DNA from 3 places in the Allobosea sp. 05T438 genome. Region 1 is predicted to be linked to each of the others. Evidence: predicted binding sites of a transcription regulator. Region 1 holds the regulator's gene; each other region holds the start of a gene.
What was found. Region 1 encodes PhoB, which activates phosphate uptake and scavenging genes when phosphate is short. Its sites were predicted from a motif close to TGTCATNNANCTGTCAT; they were not measured.

Region 1 (9,968 bases):
CCGGCCGCAACGGCCCGGCCTCGATGAATTCGTCGGCTGGCTGCGCGCCGAAGCGGCCCGGTTCGACGCCGCCACCCGTGCGCCCGCAGCGGCCTGATCATCGGGCGAAACTTCCGCTCCTGCCCCGCGTTGTCTGGAGCAAGGAGGAGCCATGTTCACCATTCTGCCTGCCCCGGACCATGTCGGCGCCTACCGCCTGTCGCAGACGCTGACCAGTGACGATCTCGATGGGATCATGGCCGATATCGAGGCGAAGCTCGCGCGACACGAGAAGGTCGGCATCCTCGCCGACCTCACCGATTTCACCGATATGACCCTGGCTGCCGCCTGGAAGGATGCGCGCTACAGCCTCGGCAAGCTCTGGGAGCTGCAGCGCTTCCCGCGCGAGGCGGTGATCACCGACAGGGGCTGGCTTGCCGCCTTCGTCGACCTGCTCAACCCAGCGATCCCCTTCGTGACCGTCCGCACCTTCAAGCCGGAGGAGTACGAGACCGCACTGACCTGGGCCGGTGACATCGAGGGCGGGCCAAACGCCTGACCGACAGGAGGACGCCATGACTGCTCACAAACGCAGATGGTCGGCCGATATCACCACCCGGAGCAACGCGCTCGATCTTGAGAAGGCGGTGTTCAAGCAGGGCGATCCGCGACGGATCGCACGTTCGCTGAAGCGGTCGGCTGAACACAGCCGGCTCCGCAAGTCGAGCCCCTATCGCTCGGCGATGTCGATGCTGACTTTCTACATCAACCGCGCCGGCCGGAACCTGCCGGCCGAGCGGCGCAGGACGCTGGAAGCGGCCAAGCACAGCTTGCGCCGCCTCTTCTACCGAGAGGGCTGAGGCTCCCGCCGGACCCTTTCAGGGATCGTCCTGAAGGGGGCTTCTCGCGGGGCGGCCACCCTTGCGGGCCGGATCATGCGATAGCTGCCGCCGCGCCAACACGGCGCGAAATGCGAGCGCGCTGCCGGGTTTCGTCGCCGGCAGCCAGCTTGCGGATGTCCGCCGGCTTCTCCGCATTCTCATGGGATGGGACAGGCCGCCGTTTCGGATGGTTTGCGGCGCCTTGGTCGAGGCCGACATGGGGCAGCCTCCTCAACGATCCTGCTGCACGTGTTGATGCGGGTGTTGCCCTGCTGGTCGGGCTGGCCCGGCCGGCGCTCGCCACCTGGCGCTGCGCATATCGTGCCCGGCATGATCCGGCTCGCCCGGGCCGTTGTCGCTTCGATTGGCCGGCGGGAATGGCGGCATCTTGCTCATGGCGACCTCCTCTGGCTCGCGCTGACTTTCAGGGTCAACGCGAGCGAGCAGGCGAGACTCACCGTAAGCTGCGATGAGGAGGAGAGCTGGAGCGCCGCTCAGCTGCGCGCAAAAGTCTCGTCGAAGGCGTAGCCGGCGCCGCGCACGGTACGCAGCGGGTCCTTGGTATTGGCGGGCGTGATCGCCTTGCGCAGCCGGCCGACATGGACGTCGACGGTGCGCTCGTCGATATAGACGTCGCGGCCCCAGACGGCGTCGAGCAGCTGGGCGCGCGAATAGACGCGGCCGGGCGCCTGCATCAGGAACTCCAGCAGCCTGAACTCGGTCGGGCCGAGATGCAGCTCGCTGCCGGCGCGGCGGACGCGCCGTGTGGTGCGGTCGAGTTCGAGGTCGCCGGCGGCAAGCAGTCCAGCGACATGGCCCGGCTTGGCGCGGCGCAGCAGCGCCTGGATGCGCGCGATCAGCTCCGGCAACGAAAAGGGCTTCACCACATAGTCGTCGGCGCCGGTCGCGAGCCCGCGCACGCGCTCGGTTTCCTCGCCCCGCGCGGTCAGCATGATGATCGGCACGCGCTCGGTGTCGCGCCGCGACCGCAGCCGGCGGCAGAGCTCGATCCCGGAGAGGCCCGGCAGCATCCAGTCGAGCAGCACGAGATCGGGGGTGTGGTCGCGCAGATGAAGCTCCGCATCGTCCCCGCGCGCCACGCTGTCCACCTCGAAGCCCTCGGCTTCGAGATTGTAGCGCAGCAGCAGGGTCAGCGGCTCCTCGTCCTCGACGATCAGGATGCGTGCGGCCATGATTCCTTGCCTCGCCTCAGCTGCCCGTGACCGCCTCGACTTCGATATTGGTCGTGTCGAGCTTCGGCCGATTCACGTCGAGCGAGTCGCCGGTGATGAGGTAATGGATCGTCTCGGCGATGTTGGTGGTGTGGTCGCCGATGCGCTCGATGTTCTTCGCGCAGAACAGGAGATGCGTGCAGAAGGTGATGTTGCGCGGATCCTCCATCATGTAGGTCAGGAGTTCGCGGAACAGCGAGGTGTAGAGCGCATCGATCTCGTCGTCGCGGCGCCAGACCTCGAGCGCCTTCTGCTCATTGCCTGCGGCGTAGGCGTCGAGCACGTCCTTGAGTTGCGCCTGCACGAGGCGGCTGATGTGCTCGAGCCCGACCACGGCGCGGTGCGGCGGCTGGAACTGGCCGGCGATGGCGACGGCGCGCTTGGCGATGTTCTTGGCGAGATCGCCGACGCGTTCGATGTCGGCCGCGATGCGGATCGCCGAGATCAGTTCGCGCAGGTCGTTCGCGAGCGGCTGGCGCCGGGCAATGGTCAGCACCGCCTTCTCTTCGACGTCCCGCTGCAGGTTGTCGAGGCGCTGGTCGGCGGTGATGATCTTCTGGGCGAGGCCGGTGTCGCGGCGCACCAGCGCCACGGTGGAGTCGCCCAGCATGCGCTCGGCCATGCCGCCCATTTCGGCAAGACTGCGGCGGATGCCTTCGAGATCGGTATCGTAGGAGCGGACGATGTGGTCGGTCATGGCGTTATCCTCAAAGCATTTTCAAGCGAAATCGGACCGGTTCGCGCGAAGAAAATGCGACAAACAAAGAACTCTGCCGCGGCTCAGCCGAACCGGCCGGTGACGTAGTCCTGCGTCTGCTTCTTGGCCGGGTTCATGAAGATGGTGTTGGTCGGCGCGAACTCGATGACCTCGCCCAGATACATGAAGGCGGTGTACTGCGAGATGCGTGCAGCCTGCTGCATGTTGTGCGTCACGATGGCGATGGTGAAGTCGCTCTTCAGCTGCTCCAGCAGGTCCTCGATCTTGCCGGTCGAGATCGGGTCGAGCGCGGAGGTCGGCTCGTCGAACAGGATCACTTCCGGCTTCTGCGCGATGGTGCGGGCGATGCACAGGCGCTGCTGCTGGCCGCCGGAGAGGCCCATGCCGGAGCTCTTCAGCTTGTCCTTGACCTCGTCCCACAGCGCGGCACGGCGCAGCGCGCCCTCGACACGGTCGTCGAGCTCGGACTTCGGCGGCTTCTCGTAGAGGCGGATGCCGAAGGCGACGTTGTCGTAGATCGACATCGGGAAGGGCGTCGGCTTCTGGAAGACCATGCCGACGCGCGAGCGCAGCTCGTTCACGTCGACGTCGTTGGAGATGATGTTGCGGCCATCGAGCAGGATCTCGCCGGTGGCCTTCTGCTCGGGATAAAGCGAGTAGATGCGGTTGAAGATGCGCAGCAGGGTCGACTTGCCGCAGCCGGACGGGCCGATCAGCGCGGTGACGTGCCGGTCGCGGAAATCGAGATTGATGTTCTTCAGCGCCCTGTGCTCGCCGTAGTAGAAATCGAGGTTCTTCACCGCGATCCGGACGGGCGCTTCGGCATCGAGCGTCTGCGGGGAGAGTTCAAGGGTCGAAAGCATCGACATGGTCCTCAAGGTCGGGCGCGACCGGGTTGGATTCAAGTCTTATTTGCCGCCAGCGACGACGCGGCGGGCAATGAGCGAAAGCAGCAGGATCGAGACCGTGATGATCAGCGATCCCGCCCAGGCGAGCTGCTGCCAGTTCTCGTACGGAGCAGAGGCAAACTGATAGATCGTGACGGGCAGGTTCGAGACGCCGCCAGCGAGCGAGGGCGAGAACCAGAAATTGTTGTTCAGAGCCGTGAAGAGCAGCGGTGCCGTCTCGCCAGCGATGCGGGCGAGCGCCAGCAGGATGCCCGTCATCATGCCGGCCTTCGCCGCACGCCAGGTCACGGAGGTGATGACGACCGAAGGCGGCGCGCCCAGCGCGGCCCCCGCCTCGCGCAGCGGGCCGGGGACGAGGTTCAGCATGTCCTCGGTGGTGCGCACGATGACCGGGATCGCGATGATGCCGAGCGCGACGCCGCCGGCCCAGCCGGAATAGCCGCGGAAGGGCTCGACCAGGATGACGTAGACGAACAGGCCGATCAGGATCGACGGCGCCGAGAGCAGGATGTCGTTGATGAAGCGGATCAGGTGCGCGAGCTTGGAACCCCTGCCGTATTCGGCGAGCCAGGTGCCCGCCAGAACCCCGATCGGGGTCGCGATGGCAATGCCGAGGAAGGTCAGCACGAAGGATCCGACGATGGCGTTGGCGAGGCCACCGCCTTCCGTGCCCGGGCCGGGAGTGACCGCGGTGAAGGTGGCGAGCGAGAGGCCGCCGATGCCCTTCACCAGCAACATGCCGAGGATCCAGAACAGCACGAAGATGGCGCAGAAAGTGAAGCCGGTCGCGATGATCTTCATCAGCCGGTCGGCGGTGCGGCGGGACTGGCGCACGCGCCCCCAGGGGGTGTGCGGCAGCTCGCGGGGCGTGGTCGTCATGGTCATGGACGAAAGACCTCAGTAGCGCTTGACGCGGGCGACCAGCAGCCGCGCGATGACGAGGACGACGAAGGTGACGAAGAACAGGATGCAGCCCAGCGCGATCAGCGCGTTGAGCTGCAGGCCCATCGCCTCGTTGAATTCGTTGGCGATGCGCGAGGCGATGGTCGAGCCGGGATCGAGGATCGAGGCCGACAGGCGGTTGGCGTTGCCGACGACGAAGGTGACGGCCATCGTTTCGCCGAGCGCGCGGCCGAGGCCGAGCATGATCGCGCCGATGATCGAGACGCCGGCCTGCGGCACCAGCACGTGGCGCACGACCTCCCATGTCGTCGCCCCGATGCCGTAGGCGCTTTCGCGGAGCACGGAGGGGATCTGCTCCAGCATGTCGCGGGTGATCGAGGCGATGAACGGCACGATCATGAAGGCCAGGATCAGGCCGGCGGTGAAGATGCCGAGGCCCGAGGGCGAGCGTGAATAGAGGATGGTGCCGACGACCGGCATGCCCTCGACGATGTTCGAGAGCGGGATCTGCACATAGGCCGCGAAGAGCGGCACGAAGACGAACAGGCCCCACATGCCGTAGATGATCGAGGGCACGGCGGCGAGCAGCTCGATCGCCGTGGCGACCGGCTTCTTGAACCAGCCCGGCGCCAGCTGGGTCAGGTAGACCGCAATGCCGAGCGAAAGCGGCACGCCGATCGCCAGCGCGATCAACGCCGTCGAGAGCGTGCCGACGATGGCCGGCCAGGCGCCGTACTGCTCGTTCTGCGTATCCCAGACGCTGGAGGTGATGAAACCGAGGCCGAACTCGCGGAAGGCCGGCCAGCCGCCGATGATCATCGAGATCATGATGCCGGCGAGCAGCACCAGCACGAGCAGCGCCGCCGCGAAGCTGGCATTGCGGAAGAAGAGGTCGAAGCCCGCCTTCGGCGTCCTGCGGGCGGCCGGCCTCGCGCCGGGGATGCTCGTCATGTCGGTTGCTGCGGTCATCCGCGGAGGCTCCGGTGTCGTGGCAGAGGTTGCCTGCAGCCGGTCACCCGACTCCGATCAACCTCAGCCCTCATCCTGAGGAGCGCTCCGCAGGAGCGTCCCGAAGGAGGCTCCAGTGCGCTCTGGATCATCCTTCGCGACGCCGCATACCGCGGCTCCTCAGGATGAGGGCTGCATGTATCGGTGAGGCGGGACTGGCCCGCCTCACCTTGTCGCTGGCAGCGATCAGAAGATCGGCTTGCCGGCGGTGTCGGTCACGCCCTTCCAGGCGTTGCGGACCTGATCCTTCACGGTCGACGGCAGGGCGACGTAATCGAGCTCGCTCGCCAGCTTGTCGCCGCTCTTGTAGGCCCAGTCGAAGAACTTCAGCGCGGCCTGCACCTCTTCCGGCTTCTCCGGCTTGGCATGGACCAGGATGAAGGTCGCCGAGGTGATCGGCCAGGCATCCGCGCCCTTCTGGTTGTTGAGCGAGATGCCGAAGCCCGGCTGCTCCTGCCAGTTGGCGTTGGCGGCGGCGGCCTGGAAGGCCTTCTCCTCAGGAGCCGGGAAGTTGCCGTCGGCGTTCTTCACCAGGGCGTGGGCGAGCTTGTTCTGCTTGGCATAGGCGTACTCGACATAGCCGATCGAGTTGGCGACCTGCTTGACCGAGGCGGAGACGCCTTCGTTGCCCTTGCCGCCGATGCCGACCGGCCACTGGACCGACTGGTTGGCGCCGATCTTGGACTTCCAGTCGGCCGAGACCTTGGAGAGGTAGTCGGTGAACACGAAGGTCGTGCCCGAGCCGTCAGAGCGGTAGACCGGGTTGATGTTGGCGTCCGGCAGGGCGAGCCCGGCGTTGAGCGCCACGATCTTCGGGTCGTTCCACTTCTTGATGTCACCCAGATAGATCTGCGCGATGATGTCGCCCGAGAGCTTGAGCTTGCCCGGCTCGACGCCGGCGATGTTCACGGCCGGAACGACGCCGCCCATCACGGTCGGGAACTGGATCAGGCCGTCCTTGCTGAGGTCCTCGCCCTTGAGCGGAGCGTCGGTCGCGCCGAAGGCGACGGTCTTCGCCTTGATCTGGCGGATGCCGCCGCCCGAGCCGATCGACTGGTAGTTCAGGCCCGTGCCGGTGTCCTTCTTGTAGGCCTCGGCCCATTTCGAATAGATCGGGAAGGGGAAGGTCGCGCCGGCGCCGGTGATGTCGGCAGCCTGGGCGGAACCGGCGATCCCGACGGCCACGGCCGCGAGAACGAGAATCTTGCGCATTGAGATGTCCTCTCTGGGTCGCTGTTGACAGCTCCCCTGTCAGAACACCCCCTATATGACAGCCGGATGACACGTCGTCATGAAAACTGTCACAAAGCCGTTGAAGCGGCGGCTCAGCGGCCTGCGCGCTGGGCCTCGAAACGCGGCAGGATCGCCTTGAAGGTCGCCCCCTCCCCCGGCTTGCTTTCGATCGTCAGCCTGCCGCGATGGCGCAGCACGATGTGCTTGACGATAGCCAGCCCCAGGCCCGTGCCGCCCGCCTCGCGGCTGGCGGCGGTGTCGACACGGTAGAAGCGCTCGGTCAGGCGCGGCAGATGCTCCGGCGCAATCCCCGGGCCATCGTCGCGAACGTGGAAGCTGGCCTCATCCTCGCCGGCCTCGACGGTGATCTTCACCTCGCCGCCCTGCTTGCCGTATTTGATGGCGTTCTCGACGAGGTTCTCCATCAGCCGCAGCAATTCGTCGCGGTCGCCGGGGACCAGCAGCGGCTCGCGCGGCGTGGTGAGCGCCAGTGTGACCTCGCGCTCGCGCGCCATCAATGTGAGCGAGTCGACGATTTCGCGCGCGATGCCGGCGAGATCGACCGGCGTGTCGGGCGCGACGTGAGCGCGCTGCTCGATACGCGAGAGCGAGAGAAGATCGTCGACGAGACGCGCCATGCGCAGCCCCTGTTCGCGCATGATGCCAAGGAATCGCTCCCTCGCGCGCTCGTCGTTGCGCGCCGGCCCCTGCAGCGTCTCGACGAAGCCGAGCAGCGAGGCCAGCGGCGTGCGCAGCTCATGGCTGGCATTGGCGACGAAATCGACGCGCATCCGCTCGATCACCCGCTGCTCGCTGAGGTCCTGGAAGGTGAGCAGCGTCGGCCGCCGCCGTCCGCCGCCCAGCGCCGCGATGTGGATGCGGAAGGCGCGCTCGAACGGCACCCGTTCGACGAGCTCGACGGTGTCGCGCCCGCCCTCATGCGCGACCTGCTCGATCGCATCGTTGAGGTCCGGGTCGCGCAGCACCAGCGCCAGGAATTTGCCGATCTCGAGCCCCGGAACGAGCGCGCGCATAGCAGGGCTGAGCGCCTGGGCGATGCCCTGTTCGTCGAGCAGCACGACGGGGACGCCGAGCGCCTCGATCATGGTCTGCATCGTCGCGGAAGAGGAAGTGGCAATGTCGGCCATGGAGCGCTCGGAACGAGCCGGCACCAGCCGGCCTGCCCTTCCTGGGCGGAAGAAGGAGAGGCGTCAATTCCCTTCCGCACGTCAGCCGGCTAGGCTTTGCCCGAAGAGGAGGCAGCGATGGCAAAGAAATTCTCGGGTTCGAACGCCAACGCGCCGATCGCGCTGTCCGCGGGCGAGAGCGCCAAACCGGCGAAGGCCCGTCCCGTGTCCCCCAAGCTCAAGGGCTTCGACATCGAGGCCGACACGCTGCCGGAAGCCATCATCGATGCCGCCTATCACAGCGGCGACTATCCCTATGGCAAGCGGATGAAGCGCAAGCGCTACAATCGCGAGCTCGAGCTGCTCCAGATCGAGTTGCAGAAGCTGACGCGCTGGGCCTCCAAGCATGGCGAGCGCATCGTCATCGTCTTCGAAGGCCGCGACGGCGCCGGCAAGGGCGGCACGATCGGCCGCTTCACCCAGCATCTCAATCCGCGCCAGGCTCGCACTGTCGCGTTGCCGAAGCCCTCCGACACCGAGAAGGGCCAATGGTATTTCCAGCGCTATGCCAGCGAGATGCCGACGGCCGGCGAACTCGTCTTCTTCGACCGCTCCTGGTACAACCGGGCAGGTGTCGAGCACGTCATGGGCTTCTGCAAGCCCGAGGAAACCGAGAGCTTTCTGCACGAGGCCCCCGTCTTCGAGGGCATGCTGGCGCGCGACGGCATCCGCCTGATCAAGCTGTTCCTGACCATTGGCCGCGAGATGCAGATGACCCGTCTGCACGCGCGCTGGCACGATCCGCTCAAGCGCTGGAAGCTCTCGCCGATCGACTTCGAGGCCATCCCGCGCTTCGACGACTATTCCCGCGCCTTCGACGAGATGCTCGGCCGGACCTCGACCGAAGCCGCGCCCTGGCATGTCGTGCGCAGCAACGACAAGCTGCGCGCAAGGCTCAACGCCATCCGCCATGTGCTGAAGGCGATCCCCTACGCGGACAAGGACGAGGCCGCGATCGGCAAGCTGGACGAGGAGATCGTCATCCCCGTCGGCCGCTATCTCCACCATGGCGGCGAGCCGGAGAGCCGGTAAAGCCTGGCGTGATCCGCGGAACGCGGAAGTCATCCCGGACAGAGCGAAGCGGAGATCCGGGATCCATGCCTGAACCCTGATCGGCAGCGCTCCGGCATGGATCCCGGGTCAAGCCCGGGATGACGACGCGGTTCCGCTCAAAGTCATCAGGCTCCCGGCTGTTGCGCCCTCACGGCCCCATCACCTGGTTCGGCAGCCAGGTCGTCAGCGGCGGCCAGAGCGTGATCGCGGCAAGCACGACCAGCAGCGGTATGAGCCAGGGCAGGATCGCCTTCGACATCGTCTCGAACGAGACATTGGCGATGCGCGTCACCACGAAGAGCACCACGCCGATCGGCGGATGGATCGTCCCAAGGATCAGGTTCAGGATCATGATGATGCCGAACTGCACCGGATCGATGCCGAAGCTGTTCGCAGCCGGCACCAGGATCGGGATCAGGATCAGCATCGCGGCCAGCGCCTCCATGAAGCAGCCGACGACGAGCAGGATGAGATTGCAGACGAGCAGGAAGACGAGCGGGTTCTGGATCGTCTCGACGATCAGCGGCGTCAGCGTCTGCGGCACGCGCGAGATCGACATGCACCAGCCGAGCGCACCCGCCGCCATCACCAGCACGGCGACGAGCCCCATGGTCTCGACCGTGTCGATCAGGATCGGCCAGAGCTGCTTCACCTCCAGCGTGCGGTAGACGAAGAAGCCGAGGAAGAGGGCGTAGAGGCAGGCGACGGCCGCGGCCTCCGTCGGCGTGAAGATGCCGGAGAACATGCCGCCCAGGATCAGCGGCGGGGTCATCAGCGCGAAGAAGCCACTGAAGAAGGTCCGGCCGATCTCGCGAAAGCCCTTGAACTTCTCCTTCCGGAAGCCTTGGCGCTTGGCGATCATTGCG
Region 2 (9,968 bases), on a different contig from region 1:
GAGATCCCCTCCTCGCTGCAGCTCGCCGGCATCATGCTGATCATCGCCGGGCTGTTCGTCGCCTCATGGCGCAAGCCGGCGCGCAAGGCCGGTCAGGGCCAGATTCCAGCCGACCGATAAGGCGAGCCCCATGGCGAGCGCCGTCCACGAGCCGAACGGCACCGCCATCCAATGCACGACGGCAAGCCCAAGCCCCGTGCCCAGCAGCCCGAGAGCCCCGCTGCCGATCACCGCTGCGGTGGCCTTCCCGCCGATGCGGGGATGCAGGATCACAATCAGGCTCGACAGGACGATCGGCAGACCGGCAAGGACACCCGACCAGAGCGGCCCGACCCGATCGCTCGCGGTTGTGACGATTCCCGCCAGCACCGCGACGCAGCCTGCCCGGATCGGAATGGCATAGCGCGAAAGTGCGGCGGGGGCGGCCGTGCGCACGGAGAGATAAGGCCGCACGAGCATATGCACGACACCGAAGGCAAGGATGGTCAGGACCGTGAGCGGCAGCGCCGGCAGTGCCAGGCTGCGCACGCCGGCCAGCACGAGAACCCAGACGGCCGCGGCGGCCACGAGCGAGGGCAGCATCGTCAGGCGCTGGGCCAAAAGCACATAGCTCAGGATGAAGGCGGAATGGGTGAGATTGGCGTTCATCGTGCCCAGCGCACTGGCGGCAATGAAAGCGGCGTCGTGATCGAGCGCAAGGAAGACAAGCACCGGCCCGAGCGAGATCGGCAGCGTCGCGATCATCGCCGCGACCAGAGGCCCCGTGCGCTCGGCCAGAACGGAACAGCCGACCACCACCGAGGCAGCGATCGCCATCTTGATCGGTAGAAGAGCCAGCCCTGCGCTCAAGCCGTCTCGCCCCTGGCCCAGCCTTCCTTGGTCTCGGCGATGAAATCGGCGAGGCGCCCGGCCGCAATGGCGGCGCGCAGGCCTGCCATCAGATCCTGGTAATAGGCGAGGTTGACCCAGGTCAGCAGCATCTTGCCGAGCATCTCCTCGGCCTTGACGAGATGATGCAGATAAGCGCGCGACCAGCTGTTCGCCGCAGGGCAGGAGGATTGCTCGTCGATCGGCCGCGGATCCTCGGCGTGCTTGGCGTTCTTGAGGTTCATCCGGCCGAAGCGGGTGAAGATCTGGCCGTGGCGGCCGGCGCGGGTCGGCATCACGCAATCGAACATGTCGATGCCGCGCGCCACCGCTTGGACGATGTCGTCCGGCGTGCCGACGCCCATGAGGTAGCGTGGCTTTTCCTGCGGCAGATGCGGCTCGACCGTCTCGATCATCGCCAGCATGATTTCCTGCGGCTCGCCGACCGCGAGACCGCCGACGGCGTAGCCCTTGAGGTCCATCGCGGCGAGCTCGCGCGCGCTCTCGATGCGCAGATGCGGTACCGCCCCGCCCTGCACGATGCCGAACAGCGCCCGTCCGGGATGGTTGCCGAAGGCCGCCTTGCAGCGCTCGGCCCAGCGCAGCGACAGGCGCATCGCCTTCTCCGCCACTTTGTCCTCGCAGGGCAGCGCGACGCATTCGTCGAGCTGCATGACGATGTCGGAGCCGAGCAGATTCTGGATCTCGACCGAGCGCTCGGGCGTAAGGACGTGCTTCGAGCCGTCGATATGCGACTGGAAGGTGACCCCCTCCTCCGTCAGCTTCCTGAGCTGCGACAGCGACATCACCTGGAAGCCGCCGGAGTCGGTCAGGATCGGATGCGGCCAGTTCATGAACTTGTGCAGCCCGCCGAGCCTGGCGACGCGCTCGGCGCCGGGACGGAGCATCAGGTGATAGGTGTTGCCGAGCACGACATCGGCGCCGAGCGCCCTCACCTGCTCGGGATACATGCCCTTCACGGTTGCGGCGGTGCCGACCGGCATGAAGGCGGGCGTGCGGATGACACCGCGCGGCATGCTGATCGCGCCGGTGCGGGCGGCGCCGTCGCGGGCGGCGACATGGAAGGCGAAGTCGGTTGTCGCGGCGGTCTGGGGCTGCGCGAGTTCGGGCTGTGCGTTCATGCGCTGCGAGGTAGAGCAGCACGCGCCTTTAGGGAAGAGGCGCGCGCGCTGGATGGGCGTTCGCCGCCGTCATGCTCGAGCTTGCCCCGAGCATCTCGGGACTAGAGGGCTCTTGAGCCTCATTCGACAGGAGATGCTCGGGTCGGCGCCGGGCGCCGCCCGAGAATGACGGCAGTCGCCCAGGCTCAGCCCTTCGCCAGCGCCGCCTCGTAGATTTCGGGCTTGAAGCCGACGACCGTCCTGCCCCTGCCGAGATCGAGCACCGGGCGCTTGATCATCGAGGGCTGGGCGAGCATCAGCGCGATGGCCTTGGCCGCATCGAGCCCCTGCTTCTCGGCGTCGGGAAGCGCACGGAAGGTCGTGCCGGCGCGGTTGAGCACCGTCTCCCAGCCATGCTCCTTCACCCAGCGCTCGAGCGAGGCCTTGTCGATACCACTCGCCTTGTAGTCGTGGAACGCGTAGGTCGCGCCATGGCCGTCGAGCCAGCTGCGCGCCTTCTTCATCGTGTCGCAGTTCTTGATGCCGTAGATGGTGATCGTCATGCCTTCGCCCGGACTGTGTGGAATGTCGCAGCATCCGCCACCCAGCTGTCATCCGGGTTTGTCAGCAAGACTGCAAACAGGCATGACATGGCGGATGACATCGTCGGATGCAGGCAGGAGATAGCATGGATATCGTCTCGGCCTCAGCGCAGAAAACGCCGGCGCCACCTGCTTTTCCCCATCGCCGCTGGAAGGACCACCCGGTCGTCGGCGTCGACTTTCCCGATGCCACGACCTTCACCTGCGACGGCCGCTGGATGCAAACTGCCTGCGAAGCCCTGGCGGCCCATCTTGATGAGGAAACCGACCTTCTTGCCGGAATCGACGTCGGCGGCCTCGGCTTTGCGGGCGCGCTGGCATTCAGAAACGGCCTCGGCTTCATCGATATCCGCAAGGTCGGTTCGATCCGCGCGGACGTCGTCCGCAGTCTCGCGGCCAATTACGAGCTCGGCAATGGCGTCGCCCTGTCGAAGGGCCATCGGCTCGACGGACGTCATGTCGCCATCATCGACGACTGCCTGATCACGGGCGGCATCGCGCTGGCGACGGCGCAGCTGCTTCGCCGACTTGGCGCACACTGCACGCATGCGCTCTTCGTCTTCGAACTCGACGGGCTGGGAGGCCGCGAACGACTTGCCCAGGGCGGCATCTCCGTGCACGCCCTGGAAAGACTGGCACCGGTTCAGCCCGTGCCCTCCCCCAGCGACATGCCCTGAGGGAGTGCCGGCATTCAGGGGCGCTTCGGGATGTCGAGGCCGCGCTGCACCGCGGGGCGCGACAGGCAGCGCTCCAGCCAGATCGGCACATGCGTCAGCGTGGAATAGTCAACGAGTTCGCCTGCCCCGTAGAAGCCGACGAGATTGCGCACCCAGCCGAGGATCGCGATGTCGGCGATGGTGAATTCGTCACCCATGATCCAGGTGCGGCTCGCCAGCCGCTCCTCCAACACGGCGAGCAGGCGCTTGCTCTCGCTGGCGTAGCGGTCGCGCGGGCGCTTGTCCTCGTATTCGCGGCCGGCGAACTTGTGGAAGAAGCCGAGCTGGCCGAACATCGGGCCGATCGCCGCCATCTGGAAGAACACCCACTGGATGGTCTCGTAGCGCGCGGCCGGATCCTTCGGCAGCAGCTTGCCGGTCTTCTCGGCGAGATAGAGCAGGATCGCGCCCGACTCCCACAGGCCCAGCGGCTTTCCATCCGGCCCGTTCGGATCGATGATCGCGGGAATCTTGCCGTTCGGGTTGAGCGAGAGGAATTCCGGGCCCCAGGTCTCGTTCTTGCCGATGTCGATGAGGTGGGGCTCGTAAGGCAGTTCCAGTTCCTCCAGCGCGATCGACACCTTCACGCCGTTCGGCGTCGGCAGCGAATAGAGCTGGATGCGGTCGGGATGGCTGGCGGGCCAGCGCTTGCTGATCGGGAAAGCGGAGAGATCGGCCATAGGGTGCTCCGGTTGAATCGGAAGAGCTTCGGCGCCGGACGATAAAGCCGCGCGCGCCCAAAGCAACGGGGCGCGCCTCCCGTCGTCGCAAGGCGGGCTTGCGATGATGCATGATCACGGGTTGGCCGAGGGCGAACGGCCGAGGATTTCGTACGGTTCGCGGGGAACGCTGCGGATCAGCACGAAATCCTTCACCGTCCAGCTCAACGGCCGCACGCGAAACGCCAGCATGCGATAGCGGTCGTAGAGCAATGTCAGATGGAGCCTGCGCGCAAGCCGCTTGCCGCGAAAACCACCTGCCCTCATTTCCCCATCCAGGGCGAGCGACGGGCAGCGCCGTCAGGGCGATATACGCTCATGGCCGATGACGCGGCCGTGAGCGCCCGCGCTCACTCCCACTCGATCGTGCCGGGCGGCTTCGAAGTCACGTCGTAGACGACGCGGTTGATGCCCTTGACCTCGTTGATGATGCGGGTCGCGGCGCGGCCAAGGAAGTTCATGTCGAAGGGATAGAAATCCGCGGTCATGCCGTCGACCGAGGTCACGGCGCGCAGCGCGCAGACATGATCGTAGGTGCGGTAGTCGCCCATCACGCCGACGGTGCGCACCGGCAACAGCACGGCGAAGGCCTGCCAGATCACGTCGTAGAGACCGGCCTTGCGGATCTCGTCGAGATAGATCGCATCCGCCTTGCGCAGGATGTCGAGCTTCTCCTTGGTGATCTCGCCGGGGCAGCGGATGGCGAGGCCGGGCCCCGGGAAGGGATGCCGGCCGACGAAGGCCTCGGGCAGGCCGAGCTCGCGGCCGAGCACGCGGACCTCGTCCTTGAACAGCTCGCGCAGCGGCTCGACGAGCTTCATCTTCATGCGCTCGGGCAGACCGCCGACATTGTGGTGGCTCTTGATCGTCACCGAGGGGCCGCCGGAGAAGGAGACGCTCTCGATCACGTCGGGATAGAGCGTGCCCTGCGCCAGGAAATCGGCGCCGCCGAGCTTGGCCGCCTCTGCGTCGAAGACGTCGATGAAGAGCCGGCCGATGGTCTTGCGCTTGGCCTCGGGATCGGCACCGCACTTGGCAAGCTCGGAGAGGAACAGCTCCTCGGCCTCAACATGGACCAGCGGGATGTTGTAGTGATCCCGGAACAGGCGAACCACCTCTTCGGCCTCGTTCATCCGCATCAAGCCGTGGTCGACGAAGACGCAGGTGAGCTGATCGCCGATCGCCTCGTGGATCAGCACGGCCGCAACAGCCGAGTCGACGCCGCCGGAAAGGCCGCAGATGACGCGGCCGGTGCCGACCTGCTCGCGGATCTTCTTCTGCATCTCGGCGCGATAGGCCGACATGCTCCAGTCCGGCTTGCAGCCGCAGATCTCAACGACGAAGTTGCGCAGCAGCTTGCCGCCATCCGGGGTGTGGACCACCTCGGGGTGGAACATCGTGGTGTAGAAGCGCCTGATCTCGTCGCTCGCCACCGCGAAGGGCGCGTTCTCCGAGGTCGCCTTGACCGAGAAGCCCTGCGGCAGCTCAGTGACGCGGTCGCCATGGCTCATCCAGACCGGGTAGCGGGAGCCCTTCTCCCAGACACCGGCGAAGAGCGCCGAAGGAGCAAGGATTTCGACATCGGCACGGCCGAACTCGGCGGCGTGCCCGCCCTCGACCTTGCCGCCGAGCTGATGCGCCATGGTCTGCTGGCCGTAGCAGATACCCATCAGCGGGATATCAGCCGTGAAGACCGCCTCGGGCGCGCGCGGGCTGCCCTCGTCCGGCACCGAGGCCGGGCCACCCGAGAAGATCACGCCCTTGGGCTTCAGCCGCCCGAACGCCTCATCCGCAGACTGGAACGGGGCGATCTCGCAATAGACGCCGATCTCGCGGATGCGCCGCGCGATCAGCTGCGTCACCTGCGAGCCGAAATCGATGATGAGGATGGAGTCGTGATGGGGCTGAGCGCTCGTCATCGCGTCCCGTTAATGGATCGCGCGGGCGTGCGCAACGGCCGCGTCTCAATCCCCCCGCTGGAGGCAAGCCAGATAGAACCCGTCCGTGCCGGCGCGCAGCGGCGAGAGCTGCAGGCCGAATTCCGTGGCGAAGCGGGCGAGCAGGGAGAAGTCGCTTTCCGCGCCCTTGAGCACGTCGATCGGTGCGACCAGAGCAAAGCCGGGATGGCGGCCGAGGAAGGCGCGGATGGCCTCGTCATTCTCGTCCGGCAGCATGGAGCAGGTGATGTAGGCGATACGCCCACCGGGGCGCACCAGCTTGGCGGCGCGGGCCAGCACCTCGGCCTGGTCTTTGATCCGCTCGGCGAGCGCGCCGGGGCGCACGCGCCATTTCGCATCGGGATTGCGCCGCCAGGTGCCGGAACCGGTGCAGGGCGCATCGACGAGCACCAGATCGGCGTGGCCGGCAACATCCGCCAGCGGCTCGTGGCCGCGCGAGCGTGGGATGCGCACCTCGACGATACCAGCGCCCGAGCGCGCCACGCGGTCGTGCAACGGCGCGAGCCGCCGGCTGTCGAGATCGGTCGCATAGAGGCTCCCGCGGTTCGCCATCAGCGCGGCGAGCGCCAGCGTCTTGCCCCCTGCCCCGGCGCAGAGATCGATGACGGTCTGGCCCGGCCGGGCGCCGGCGAGCAATGTCACCAGTTGCGAGCCTTCGTCCTGAACCTCGAACGCGCCGGCAAAGAAGCCGGGCTCCGTCTGCAGCGAAGGGCCGCGCCCGTCATGACCCGGCTGGAAACGCAGCGCATCGGGCGACCAGGCGCCGGTCTCGGGCTGATGGTGAGCGAGATCCTTGAGCACGGCGTCGCGGGTGGCCTTCAGGCGGTTGACGCGCAGATCGATCGGCGCACGGGCGGCCAGTGCCTGCCCTTCCGCCATCGCCGCCTCGCCGAAGCCGCGTTCGAATGAGGGCCAGAGCCATTCGGGCACATCGGCCCGCACCCAGTCGGGCGCGCCCTCGTCAGAAAAGGCGGTCAGAAGCGCGGTCTCATCGGCGGTGAGCGGCGCAGGGGCGTGGTTCTCGCCCGAAAACAGCGCGGCGATCTCGTCCAGCGGCAGGCCTCGCAGCCCCGCGAGCATGCCGAGAACCAGCGCGCGCGGCTCCTCGGAAGCCATGGCGTAGCCGGCGGACGCCTTGCGCCGCAGCGCATCATAGACGAGCGAGGCGATGGCCGCGCGGTCCTTCGAGCCGGCGAAGCGGCGGGACAGCCCCCAATCCTTCAGCGCATCGGCTGCCGGGCGGCGGCGCTCGATGATGTCCTGCAGCACCTCGATGGCGGKGCTGATCCGGGCGGCTGGCGTCATGGTGTTTCAATCCTGGCACGGACGGCTCGGGCCCGGCGCCGCAAGGCGGTGAGTGAGGTGTGCTTCGACCAATTCGAACATGACGCCGAGGCATGGTGGCCCATGCGGCATGCACTTGACGCGGTCGTTTCACAAGCGGAAACACGATGCAACCGCATGTCGCGGCCACCGGGATATTCGCACATGAAAAGCGCCAGCCGCATCGTCATTCTGAGCCTTGTCGCCTTCGGCCTTGCCGCTTGCGCAACCCAGCCGCAGCCGGAATTCACGCCGCCGCCCTCCAAGCGCCTCGACGCGAAAACCACGCTCGAAAACCGCCGCTGACAGCGAGCGCACGCAGGATCGCCCGCGCCCTCGACCGGGGTCGCGGGCTTTTTTTGGGGTATCGCATCGCGCGTCAGCCTTTGCTCACGATCCGACGTATTCTTTTCATGGGCCTGTCACATCGCCCGACCTAAGTTCGCGCGCATTTCCGCGAGCCGGGGTCAAACCATGAAAAAAACGCTGCTTCTCTCGACATCGCTTCTCGCCGCACTGGCCATGCAGCCACTGGCGGCCCTCGCCCAGCAGGTGTCCCCCTCGACCGCCCGCAAGCCGCTGATCATCGCCCATCGCGGCGCCAGCGGCTACATGCCCGAGCACACGATCGAGGGCTACAAGCTCGCTATCGAGATGGGCGCGGACTTCATCGAGCCCGACCTGGTGTCGACGAAGGACGGCGTCCTGGTCGTGCGGCACGAGCCGATGCTGAGCGGCACCACCGACGTCGCCGACCGGCCGGAATTCGCCAATCGCAAGACGACGCGCAAGGTCGATGGCATCGACACCACCGACTGGTTCGCCAATGATTTCACCCTGGCGGAGATCAAGACCCTGCGGGCCAAGCAGGCCTTCGCCGATCGCGACCAGTCGCACAACGGCAAGTACCAGATCCCGGCCTTCCAGGAGGTGATCGACCTTGCCAAGTCGGAAAGCGCCCGCACCGGCCGCACCATCGGCATCTACCCGGAAACCAAGCACCCGACCTATCACACCGCGCTCGGCCTCGCCTTCGAGGACAAGCTCCTCGACATGCTCAAGGCTGCCGGCTGGACCGAGAAGACCTCGCCGGTGTTCATCCAGAGCTTCGAGACCGGCAATCTGAAGTACCTGCGCAAGAAGACGCAGTTGCGCCTCATCCAGCTTGTCGACGGCGACMACGTCGACAAGGACGGCAAGGTTACGCTCGTGGCCCCGTTCGACCGTCCCTATGACTTCGCGGTGCTCGGCGACAAGCGGACGTTCCAGGACATGCTCTCCGCCGAAGGGCTCAAGGAGATCGCGACCTATGCCGACGGCGTCGGCCCCTGGAAGCCCTACATCATGGCTGCCAAGCAGACGATCGGCGCTGACGGCAAGCCGCAGGACCTCAACGGCGACGGCGCCATCGACGAGCGCGACCGCACGCTGATCGCGCCGACGAACGTGGTCAAGGATGCCCATGCCGCCGGCCTTCTCGTCCATACCTGGACCTTCCGCAGCGAGCCGAAGCGGCTGGCCTCGGACTTCAAGGGTGACGCCGCGGCCGAGTACAAGGCCTTCTTTGCGCTCGGCATCGACGGCCTGTTCTCGGACTTCTCGGATCAGGCCGTGAAGGCGCGCGACGCGAAGTAAGCTTCCAACCGGGCAAGGCTAACGGCCGGATAAACCAAGGCCCGCGGCGTCTCCCGCCGCGGGCCTTGGTCGTCAACGGGCTTCTCGCCCGCTCCCCTTCAAATCAGATTGGTCAATCGCAGACGCGGGTCGTGCGCCGCACCACGCCGCGCGGCGTCTCCCGCTCGGTCGTGACCGTGCGGCAATCGTCGCCGCGGTAATAGTTGGCGCGTCGCCATTCGCGCTCGCGCCTTTGCTCGTAGCGCTCCTGACGCATCTCGCGATCGATCGCCCGCTCATGCGGCGTACGGGGGTCGACGCTCACGCCGCCCGGACCAATGTTGATCGACTGAGCATAGGCACCGCCGCTCGCCAGAAGAGCAAGAGCTATGACTGGGACAAAACGTTTCATCACGTATCCTCCGTTTGCGCCATCAACGCACCGGACGAGGACTCGTTCCGTAGAGGGTTTCGCCTACACCTGAAGATGCTTTGCGCTTCCTTGTGATTCGCTCGTTAGACGAAAAAGCGCGCCGGCAAAGCCGACGCGCTTCCATCGCTCACCGAGCTGTTCTTTGTCAGTGCAGGATCTGGGAGAGGAAGAGCTTGGTGCGCTCGTGCTGCGGGTTCTTGAAGAACTCGTTGGGGGTGTTCATCTCGACGATCTGGCCGGCGTCCATGAAGATGACGCGGTCGGCGACCTGGCGGGCGAAGCCCATCTCGTGGGTGACGCAGAGCATGGTCATGCCCTCCTCCGCCAGCGAGACCATGGTGTCGAGCACTTCCTTGACCATCTCGGGGTCGAGCGCCGAGGTCGGCTCATCGAACAGCATGATCTTCGGGCTCATGCACAGCGAGCGGGCGATCGCGACGCGCTGCTGCTGGCCGCCCGAGAGCTGGCCCGGATACTTCGCCGCCTGCTCCGGGATCTTGACGCGCTTGAGATAGTGCATTGCGATCTCCTCGGCGTCCTTCTTGGGCATCTTGCGCACCCAGATCGGCGCCAGCGTCAGGTTCTCGAGGATCGTCAGATGCGGGAACAGGTTGA
Region 3 (9,968 bases), on a different contig from region 1:
GACGCCCTTCGGCCCGATCCGGCTGATGACGACGCATCTGGAATATTCTTCGTCCGTGCTGCGCGCCGCCCAGGTCGAGGGCATCCGGCAGGTCCACCGCATGGCCGCCGAAAGGCAGGCGACGCCGCGCGCATCCGGCCCGCACACCTACGCGCCGACGCCGAACTCGGCCAGCGCGATCCTGACGGGCGACTTCAACATGCGGCCGGACGACGCCGGGCTGGCGCAGCTACTCGCGCCGTTCGACGGGGATGTGCCGCCGTTGGTCGATCTATGGCCGGTGCTGCAGGGCGTTGCGCCGCATCCGCCCTCGGCCTTCATCTGCGATCAGACCTATGGTCCGCCCGGCTGCCTCGACTATGTGCTGGCGACGCCGGATCTTGCCGCGCGGGCACGCGCCATCGTCTACGACATCGAGACGCGAGCCTCCGACCACCAGCCCATCCTGGTCGAGTTCGGCCTCGGATGATCTTCACCCGGCAGGACCATGACCGGCTCGACGCCATCCTGAGCGAGGCGGCCCGACGCGAGGTGATGCCGCGCTTCCGGCGCCTCGCCGATAGCGATATCCGCGAGAAACAGGCACCGGGCGATCTGGTTACGGAAGCCGACGAGGCCGCCGAGCGCTTCATCTGCGCCGAGCTGGCGAAGGCCTTTCCGGGTGCCGCGCTGATCGGAGAGGAGGCCGTGACGCGCGAGCCCGCGCTGCTCGGCCAATTGGGCGATGCCGATCTCGCCTTCGTCATCGATCCGATCGACGGCACGCTCAACTATGCCTGCGACCTGTCGCTCTTCGCAGTGATGGCGGCCGTCATCGTCAGGGGCGAGATCGTCGCCTCCGTGATCCACGATCCCGTTGCCGGAGACAGCGCCATGGCGCTACGCGGCGAAGGCGCCTGGCTTCGTCGCGCCGATGGCTCCAGCCGCGACCTGCGAGTCGCCCCGGCCGTCGCGACGCGCCACATGAACGGCATGGCGAGCTGGCAGTATTTCCCGGAGCCGCTGCGCAGTTCGCTTCCCAGCCGCTTCCCCGCCTTCCTCGAAGTCGGCTCGCTGCGCTGCTGCGGGCAGGAATACCGGCTGGCGGCGGCAGGACGCCTGCAATTCCTGCTCTACGGCATCCTCAATCCCTGGGACCACGCACCGGGCGTGCTGCTCTACAGCGAGGCCGGCGGCCACGCACGACTGCTCGACGGCCGCAGCTATTCCCCGGCCGAGCGCCCGGCCGGGCTGCTCTGTGCGCCCGACGCAGAAAGCTGGAAGGAAATCCGCGGAATTCTGCTCAATTGAACAGCGCCCGCCGCCCGAACCCGGACCTCTGACCGAACCCTTCACTCCGAATCTCTCACGGCCTTGAATCCCGATCAGGCCACCGCCGCCATATCCGTCTGGACGGCGGAGACAAGACGCCTTTGCCGCAACTCGGGGTGCTCTTCGAACGGCTGGAGCGGCGTCATCCAACGCTTCACCGTCTGCGCCGTTGCGATGCGAGCTGAGAACGGGTCGGCGCCGTGGACCGTCCAGGCGATGGTCTCACCGAGCTCGAGAAGAGCGAAGGCGCCGGCAGGCCCGGGCATCGTCGTGAAGCTCTCGGTCAGAGACTGCAGCGTCAGGTGCGGGATGCCGTCGACCGTGGTCAGCGTGTTCCAGTGGACATGGCCGGCGATGCAGATCACCGGCACTTTCGCCCGGGCGAGCACAGCACGGACGCGCTCGGCACCGGGATAGGTCGAGGATGCCGGATTACGCTCGAAGTAGTAGTTGCCGGTCTGGGCGTGGCCGGAGACCGGAACATGGCTCATCACGACCAGCGGCCGGTCGGCGGCCTCGATGGTCGCGGCGAGCCAGATGAGGTCGGCCTCGCGCAGCACGAAGCCGCCTGGCCGGTGGATGCGTGAATCGGCGGCCCAGAGCACGAAGCGCCAGTCGCCGAGGTCGACGGTGCGATGGCCAAGCGCTTGGCCGAGGATCTCTTCGTTCTCGGCGACGCTGAGATGATCGCGATCATGGTTGCCGCAGAGATGGAAGCGCGGCGCCGCGATCGGCGCGAAGGCTTCCGCGACCTCCCGCTCCAACCTGAGGTCGGTGTCATGGTCGATATCGGAAATGCGATCTCCAAGGTCGATCACGGCGTCGGGCTGCGCCTCAGCAACGAAGCGGCGGAACTCGTCCATCAGCGGCAGGGCTGCGGTGCCGATCTTGGTGAAGCTGTTCCTGCCGTGATGGATGTCGGCGACGAAGGCGAGGCGAAGGGATCGGGTCATGGCGTGGCTCGTCGAGCAGGGTCGGAAATAGGAGGCGGGAGCCGGCGATACCGGCTCCCGCAATTGCATCAGCGCGCTGCGAGCGTCGCGCGGCCGGCGCGGAAGTCGAGCACATAGGGGATGTGCCCCTGCAGCGGCCGCCAGGCGAGCGAGCGCTTCATGCCGTAGGACTCGTAGGGCTGATAGAACGGCAGGACCGGCGGGTCGTTCTTGATGGCCTGCATCAGCGAGACATAGGCCTGCTTGCGCTCGGCAAGGTCGGTCGAGAAGCGGAACTTGTCCCAGAGCGCGATGTAGGCGTCGTCGGCCTTGAAGCGCCCCTCCGAGGCGGAGTTGCCGGTCGGGGCCCACATGATGCCAAAGGCGCCGGCGGGATCGGGGAAGTACATCGGGTTCGACCAGCCGCGGGCCATCATGGTCGGATCGGAGCCCGTCCACTGCTCGGTGACGTTGAGCTGCATCTTGACGCCCACGGCGCCCCACATCTCCTGGATCGCCTGAGCCGCGAGCAGGCCGTTGGTGTAGTAGGCCGCCTGGATGTCGTATCGGATCGGCGTGCCGTCATAGCCGGCTTCCTTGAGCAGCGCCTTGGCCTTGGCCGGATCGTATTCGAAGGTGTTGAGCTCGGGCATGTAGAGCGGGCCGAACTGCGCGAATGTATGCGAGGTCGGCACCTTCGCCTTACCGAACCAGAGCGCATCGTTCAGCGTCTTGCGGTCGATGGCGTAGGAAAGCGCCTGGCGCAGCTTGGGGTTGGCCATCTTCGGGTTCTGGGTGTTGAAGATGACGACGTGGAAGAGCGGCGTCTGCATGCCCTCGACCTTGAGCTTCGGATCGGCGGCGATCGGCTCGAGCTGGTCCGGCGGAACGTTGGTGATCAGATCGACTTCGCCGTTCTTCAGCGCCGTCAGGCGGCCGGAAAGCTCGGGGATGCGCGTCACCGTGACCTTCTGGAACGGAGCCTTCTCACCCCAGAAGCCATCGAAACGCTCATAGACCAGGCGCTGGTTCGGCACGAATTCGGCGATCTTGTAGGGGCCGGTGCCGACCGGCTTCAGCGCGAAGGCCTCGAAATCGGAGGCTTCCGAAACGTTCGGATCGCCGGTCAGGGCCATCACGTATTTCTTCGGCACGATCATGCCCTGCTGCACGTTGAGCAGCGTCTCGAACAGCGGCTCGGGCCGGGTCGCGGTAATGCGGACCGTCTCGGCATCGACGGCCTCGACCTTGGCCATGTTGGGCAGCGTATCGCGTTTGCGCACGCCATAGGGCGGGAAGGTCGCGTTGATGATGCGGTCGAAGGAGAAGACGACATCCTCGACCGTCATCGGGTCGCCATTGTGAAAGGTCACGCCCTGCCGGATCTTGAGCTCGATCACGGTCGGCGAAACCTGTTTCCAGCTCGTGGCGATGCCCGGCTGCCAGACGCTCTCGGCGCGGGTGGCGTCCTTGCCGATCAGCGGATCGAAGGCGTTGAAGTAGAACTGCGAGCCGACATTCGAGAAGTCGCGGCCGGGATCGAGCCAGGGCGCCATGTTCTGGACACCGACCTTCAGCTCCTGCGCCTGGGCGAAACTGACGAGAGCGGTCGCCGACAGCGCAGCGATCGTCATTATTTTCAAGATCTTGAACATGTTTCTAATTCCTTTGGATGAACAGCACGAATGGCGAGCGGGCGTTCAGCGCCCGCGCAGGCGCGGATCGAGGCGGTCGCGCAATGCATCCCCGAGCAGCATGGCGACGAGGCTGACCAGCACGATGACGACAGCCGGAACGGCGACGATCCAGGGCGCGGAGGCCATGTAGTCGCGCCCCTGCCCGACCATGGAGCCGAGCGTCGCCGTCGGCGGCTGGACGCCGAGGCCGAGGAAGGACAGCGCCGATTCCAGCAGGATCAGGTTCGAGAAGTTGAGGCTCGCCATGACCACGACCGGCGAGATCAGGTTCGGGATCATATGGACGGTGGCGATGCGCCAGGGGCCGGCTCCCGCCGCGCGGGCCGCCTCGACGAAGGGCATCTCGCGCAGGCTGAGCACCTGCGCCCGGATCAGCCTAGCGAAATGCGCCCAGTAGGCGATGCCGAGCACGCAGATCAGCACCGTCACATCGGTCCCGGCGAGCGCCACGACGAAAAGCGCGACGAGGGTGAACGGAAGCGACATCATGATGTCGACGAGGCCCATGATCAGCGCATCGGCCCAGCCGCGCAGCAGCCCCGCCGCGAGGCCGAGCGCCGCACCGATGGCGAGGCCGAGCAGGGTCCCGAAGAGCGCGAGTGAGAGAGTCAGACGCAAGCCATGGAGGCAGCGTGAGAGGAGATCACGCCCGAGCTGGTCGGTGCCGAGCCAATGGAGCGGGTTGGCGCCGGCGATGCCGATCGGTGGCTTCAGCCGTGCGAGAAGCCGCTGCTGGTCTGGCTCGAAGGGCGAGACCAGCGGCGCCAGCAAGGCGAGCGCGACCAGGAGAAGCCCGAGCAGCGCGGCGGCTACGACCAGCGTATCGAACCTGCCTGCCCAGGCAAACCTGATCCGCAGCAGCCTGCGGGGCGGAAGCATCAACTTGGCGTCAGCGATCTCGGCCATGGCGGTCAGGCTCCGACGAGGCGCACGCGCGGATCCGACGCCGCATAAGCGAGGTCGATCGCGAAATTGACGAGGATGACCGCACCGGCGACGACGAGGACGCCGAACTGGAGGACCGGGTAGTCGCGCCGCAGCGTCGCGCCGACGAGCAGGTCGCCGACCCCGTTCCAGGCGAAGACGGTCTCGACCACGACGGCGCCGGAGACGAGCGTGGTGATCTGCAGGCCGAGTACCGTAATGACCGGGATCAGCGCATTGCGCAGCCCGTGCCGCAGGATGATGGCGCCTTCGGACAGGCCCTTGGCGCGGGCCGTGCGCATATAGTCCTCCGAGAGGACGTCGAGCATGGCGTTGCGCGTGTAGCGGGTCAGCGCCGCGACGAAATAGGCGGCCAGCGCCACGGTCGGCATCGCGTAATGCAGCAGGGTGGCGGAGCCGGCGCTCGGCAGCCAGTGCAGCGTGTAGGAGAAGACGAGCAGCAGCAGGATGGCGAGGACGAAATTCGGGACCGCGTAGCCGAGAAAGGCGATGAAGAGCACACCTTGGCCGCGCGGCTGCCCACGCCAGAGCGCGGCGAGGATACCGAGCGGCACGCCGACCGCGACGGTCAGCGCCAGGGTCGCGACCAGGAGCGAGGCGCTCTGCCAGAGCCGCTCGCCGAAGATCACCGCGACCGGCCGGCGCTCCATCAGGCCGAGGCCGAAATCGCCCGAGAGCAGCGACTTCCAGAACAGCAGGTATTGTTCTGCGATGGGCCGGTCGAGGCCCCAATAGGCGATCATCTCGGCGCGGGAGGCGGCGTCGAGCCCTTCCGGCATCAGGAAGTCGATCGGATTGCCGGTCAGCCGCGTCGCCAGAAAGACGGCGGTGACGATCGCCCAGAGCGTGATCGTCATGCGCAGGAGACGGCTGCCTAGGAATACGAGCATGGCGTCCTCTGGGACGGGCTGCGGGGCGCTGCGCGGCCGCTTCAAGCGGCGGGAGCCCGAGCCTTCTGGCAGCCTTCCATGACAGGCTCATGAATATAATTTAGGTCGACGACTGTTTGACACTGAGACAATCTCAGTTCATGCCTGCCGCGATCCGAGACGGAGTTTGCAGTGCGCGCAGCGGACGATATTCGTGGCTGGCTGATCGATCTCGACGGCACATTGGTGTGCGGCGACCGGGCGATGCCTGGCGCCAGCGCCTTCCTCGACGCCTGCGCCGGCCGTTTCGTCGTGGTTTCGAACGATGCCGAGCATACGCCGGCAGAGTTGAGGCGCGGCCTGCGGCGGATGGGGCTCGACATTCCGACTGACCGTATCGTGCTGGCGGGAGCGGTCGCGCTCGACGATATCGCCGCGCGCCGTCCCGGAGCGCGCGTGCTCATGCTGGCGAGTCGCAGCCTGATGCGCCATGCGCGCCAGCGCGGCCTCGTGCCGGTCAGGGAGCAGCCGGATGTCGTCTTTCTCGGCCGCGACCGGTGGTTCAGCCACGCGCGGCTGGCGCTGGCGGCCAATGCCGTGCGGATGGGGGCCGAGCTCGTCGTCGCCAATCCGGACCTCGTCCATCCGGGCGCCGACGGCTCGGTCGTTCCGGAAACCGGCGCGTTGCTCGCCGCGCTGCTCGCCTGCACCGGCCCCGTGAGCTACCGCCTCATCGGCAAGCCGGAGCCTACCCTGTTCGCCGCCGGGCTCGCCTTGCTCGGCCTGCCCAAGCGGGCTGTCGCGATGCTCGGAGACAATCCCAGGACCGATGGCGAAGGGGCGCGCCGCTTCGGCCTGCACTATGTCGAGGTCACAGACGGGGTGCTCCCGCAACTCTATATCGAGACGACTTGCCCGCACGAGCAAGACATGATCGCCTTGCCGGCATGAGCTCATCTCATCGAAAGCCGGATGCCGACGTCATGGCGGAAAGCCCCGACAAGGCGCGCACTGGCGGCAAAGACGGCTTCGATGGCGTGATCGAGCGGCTGACGGCGCTGCGCGCGACGCTGCCGCCGACCGCCGCACGCATTGCCGACGTCTTCCTCGCCCATGCGGCCGAGGTCGTGCACATGTCGGTGACGGAGGTGGCCGAACGGGCGGAAGCGAGCGAGGGCAGCGTGATCTCGCTCTGCCGCCAGCTCGGCGCGCGCGGCTTCCAGCAGGTCAAGATCGCGCTGGCGCGCGATCTCGTGCAGCCGGTGCAATTCATCCACGAGGATCTCGCGCGCGCCGACGACACCGGGACGGTGATCGAGAAGATCTTCGGCAGCGACCTGCAGGCGCTCCACGACACCATGAAGGTGCTCGACCGCGGCGCAATGGAGCGTGCGGTCGCCGCGATCCGTGGGGCGCGCCGCGTCGAGCTCTACGGCATCGGCAGCGCCGCCCCGATCGCGGAGGACGCCAATTACCGGCTCCTACGCATCGGCGTCGAATCCAAGGTCGTGGTGGATTCCCACGTCCAGGCGATCAGTGCCTCGCTGACCGGCCCGGACGTCGTGACGATCACGATCTCGCATTCGGGATCGACACATGAGACTGTCACCGCGACTAGGCTTGCGCGAGAAGCCGGCGCAACCACGATCTGCATCACCAATTTCGGCAAATCGCCGCTGCTCGCCTATGCCGACATCGTGCTCAACACCATGGCGCGCGAGACCCAGTTCCGCACGGAGGCGATGACGAGCCGCATCGCCCAGCTCGCCGTCATCGACGCCCTGATCGCCTGTCTTTCGCTGGCCGATTACGACAAGGCCGTCGCGACGATCGGCAAGACCTTCGACGTGCTCTCGACGAAGCGGTTCTAGTCGTCCGGGGCCGGGACCTTGCTCTCACTCGCGTCGCGGATGCCGCGACGGCATGGCGGCCGTTCTCTGAATGCACGCGGTCGTCAGGGCTCGCGCGCGACGCGGAAACCGTTGGTGTAGAAGCGCACATCGGCTTCGTATTTGAAACGGGCGGCCGAGCGCAGATAGCGCGGGTCGTTGTTGAAGGAGCCGCCGCGCAGCACGCGCTCGCGGCAGCCGGGCGCCACATAGGCGCTGCCGTCGCGCGGGGCGCTGCGATAATTCTCGCTCCAGCAATCCGCGACCCATTCGGCCGCGTTGCCAGCCATGTCGTAGAGGCCGAAGGCGTTGGGCGGAAACTGGCCCGAAGCGACGGCGCTGCGGCGCGGCTGGTCGTTGCAGCCCAGGCAGTTCGCGCGGTCCTTCTCCACGGTTTGGCCCCAGGGATAGGTCGTTGTCGTGCCGGCACGCGCGGCATACTCCCATTCGCTCTCGCTGGGCAGCCGATAGCGCTTCCCCGTCTTGGCAGAGAGCCAGGCGAGATAGGCGTTGGCGTCGTTCCAGTGAATATCCGTGACGGGGCGCTTTCCGCGCCCGAGCCCGCGATCGTCAGGCCGATAGTTGCAGCCGCCCTCGGTCACGCAGCGATCCCATTCCTCGAGGCTCACCTCCCGCATACCGAGATAGAAGCCGCGCACCGCAACGGGGTGAACGGGCTTCTCGAACTCGTAAAGATCGTTGGAGCCCATCTGGAAGGAGCCGGGCGGTATCGCCACCAGCTCGGGGCAGTCGCTGCAATCGCGGATCGGAGCCGTCTTGGACGCTGCTGCAGCGGGCGTTGCAGTGACCGGAAGCGGAGTGGCCGAGGCTGCAGCCGCAGCCGCCCCGGGCTTGCCGCGGTAGAGCTGCTCGCGGGTGCGCGCCAGCGCCGAGAAACGGCCATTCGGATAGGCGTCGAGATAGGCGCGGTATTCGCTGGCATTCTGGCTGTTGCGGATCGATTCCCAGAAGGCGAGTTCGAAGGCGTCCGGCGAGGCGTCGGGGCCGCTCGGTGGCAGGATGACGGCGCGGTTCGCCTGCGCGACCGCAACGGGCTGGCCGACAGGCGTCACCACGAGCCCCTTCGGCGGCTCGGATGAGAGCCAGATTTGCTGGCTGCGCCGGCTCGCCCGTGCCACCGCATCGCGCACACGGACGATTGCGGCCGTCATGTCGAGACCGGGCGTGCGGATCGCCTTCAGCCATTCCTCGACCACGGGATTGCCGCGCGGCCCGGAATCCGCGACCGTTTTTCCCGGCGAGGCCGTGAACATCACGGCAACGGTCTCGAGCGGCTCGGTCGCGCGCAGGCCCCTCCCCCGCGCCTGCCAGGGATTGTCCCGGCTGGCGTCGATCAGCACGAGGGCACTGGATGGCCTGGCAATGATCAGCGGATCGATCACCTCGTCGAGATCGACCGCGTCCTGCACCGGGTTGGACGAGATCGGCACGAGGAAGTCGCGGTCGCGCTGTTGCACGGCGTGGCCGGAATAGAAGACCACCGCCAAGGCGCTGGGGCGCAGCTTGCCGGCAAACTCGGCAATGGCCTGCCGCATCTCGGCACGGCCGCCATTTTCCACCGCGATCACCTCAAAGCCGCCTTCGCGCAGAGCCGCGGCAACCGCGCGCCCCTGTGTCGGCGCCTGTGCGACGGCCGCGTCGGGGTAGGCGCCGTTGGCGATCACCAGCGCAACCCGGGCGGGCGGCGCCGCCTCCTGCGGCAGTGCAGGCATTGCCGCGAGCGCAACGAGCGGGACGGCGAGGAGGAAAGAGCGCAACCAGTCCATGCTAGCGACCATTCGTCATCGGCGGCGTGTCGGGGCGCGGGCCGCCGCAGTCTCAGCGCACATAGATCGTGATCTTCTTCGACATCACGGGTGGATCATGCGGCGTATGGGTATGGTCCCCGACCAATAATTGCAGCGTATGAGGCCCTTTCGGCAAGGTGACGACAACCTCCGTTTGACCGTTGCCAAGATGGATATTGTTGTAATCGGACGGAATCGGCTGGTCGGGCGGGCTGGGATCAGTGTCGATCAGCAGATGATGATGGCCGGTCGCCGCGTGGTCGACGCCCGCCGGCGCGACACCCATGTTGTGCAGCCCGATCCGGACGGTGAAGCGCTCCGGCACGCGCAACCCGTCGAGGGGGTAATGGAAGTAGACCTGCGCGCCGGGCGGCGCCTTCTGCCGCTTCGCGGCCTGCGCCAGCGCATCAGTCGGCCGGAAGGGACCAGCCGTCGCACAGGACCAGACCGCCAGGAGGACAGCCACGCTAAGGCGCAAAACGCTCATCGACGCCTCACCGGTTTGCGGCCGCCCGGC

Region 2: the regulator PhoB is predicted to act here: its motif matches at 7,716-7,732, upstream of AC1DIN_RS25055 (glycerophosphodiester phosphodiesterase).
Region 3: the regulator PhoB is predicted to act here: its motif matches at 5,854-5,870, upstream of AC1DIN_RS12110 (HAD-IIA family hydrolase).

The regions. Positions count from the first base shown of each region.
Region 1 covers NZ_JBFTKQ010000011.1:167,231-177,198, forward strand. The annotation lists gene AC1DIN_RS20810 (LysR family transcriptional regulator) at 1-97, shown strand, start outside; gene AC1DIN_RS20815 (SpoIIAA family protein) at 152-538, shown strand; gene AC1DIN_RS20820 (DUF3175 domain-containing protein) at 555-839, shown strand; gene phoB (phosphate regulon transcriptional regulator PhoB) at 1,355-2,053, opposite strand; gene phoU (phosphate signaling complex protein PhoU) at 2,070-2,789, opposite strand; gene pstB (phosphate ABC transporter ATP-binding protein PstB) at 2,873-3,679, opposite strand; gene pstA (phosphate ABC transporter permease PstA) at 3,719-4,603, opposite strand; gene pstC (phosphate ABC transporter permease subunit PstC) at 4,616-5,590, opposite strand; gene pstS (phosphate ABC transporter substrate-binding protein PstS) at 5,816-6,841, opposite strand; gene AC1DIN_RS20855 (ATP-binding protein) at 6,955-8,010, opposite strand; gene ppk2 (polyphosphate kinase 2) at 8,128-9,081, shown strand; gene AC1DIN_RS20865 (TRAP transporter large permease) at 9,251-9,968, opposite strand, start outside.
Region 2 covers NZ_JBFTKQ010000019.1:227-10,194, reverse strand. The annotation lists gene AC1DIN_RS25105 (DMT family transporter) at 1-120, shown strand, start outside; gene AC1DIN_RS25100 (hypothetical protein) at 64-849, opposite strand; gene tgt (tRNA guanosine(34) transglycosylase Tgt) at 846-2,009, opposite strand; gene AC1DIN_RS25090 (ArsC family reductase) at 2,195-2,551, opposite strand; gene AC1DIN_RS25085 (phosphoribosyltransferase family protein) at 2,677-3,267, shown strand; gene AC1DIN_RS25080 (glutathione S-transferase N-terminal domain-containing protein) at 3,282-3,986, opposite strand; gene AC1DIN_RS25075 (hypothetical protein) at 4,101-4,292, opposite strand; gene guaA (glutamine-hydrolyzing GMP synthase) at 4,376-5,944, opposite strand; gene AC1DIN_RS25065 (RsmB/NOP family class I SAM-dependent RNA methyltransferase) at 5,990-7,288, opposite strand; gene AC1DIN_RS25060 (hypothetical protein) at 7,472-7,612, shown strand; gene AC1DIN_RS25055 (glycerophosphodiester phosphodiesterase) at 7,781-8,941, shown strand; gene AC1DIN_RS25050 (PepSY domain-containing protein) at 9,054-9,332, opposite strand; partial or broken gene AC1DIN_RS25045 (amino acid ABC transporter ATP-binding protein) at 9,499-9,968, opposite strand, start outside.
Region 3 covers NZ_JBFTKQ010000004.1:307,455-317,422, forward strand. The annotation lists gene AC1DIN_RS12080 (endonuclease/exonuclease/phosphatase family protein) at 1-469, shown strand, start outside; gene AC1DIN_RS12085 (inositol monophosphatase family protein) at 466-1,290, shown strand; gene AC1DIN_RS12090 (metallophosphoesterase family protein) at 1,365-2,264, opposite strand; gene AC1DIN_RS12095 (ABC transporter substrate-binding protein) at 2,333-3,898, opposite strand; gene AC1DIN_RS12100 (ABC transporter permease) at 3,944-4,846, opposite strand; gene AC1DIN_RS12105 (ABC transporter permease) at 4,852-5,775, opposite strand; gene AC1DIN_RS12110 (HAD-IIA family hydrolase) at 5,947-6,705, shown strand; gene AC1DIN_RS12115 (MurR/RpiR family transcriptional regulator) at 6,702-7,625, shown strand; gene AC1DIN_RS12120 (SUMF1/EgtB/PvdO family nonheme iron enzyme) at 7,709-9,430, opposite strand; gene AC1DIN_RS12125 (DUF4399 domain-containing protein) at 9,483-9,938, opposite strand; gene AC1DIN_RS12130 (DUF4399 domain-containing protein) at 9,935-9,968, opposite strand, start outside.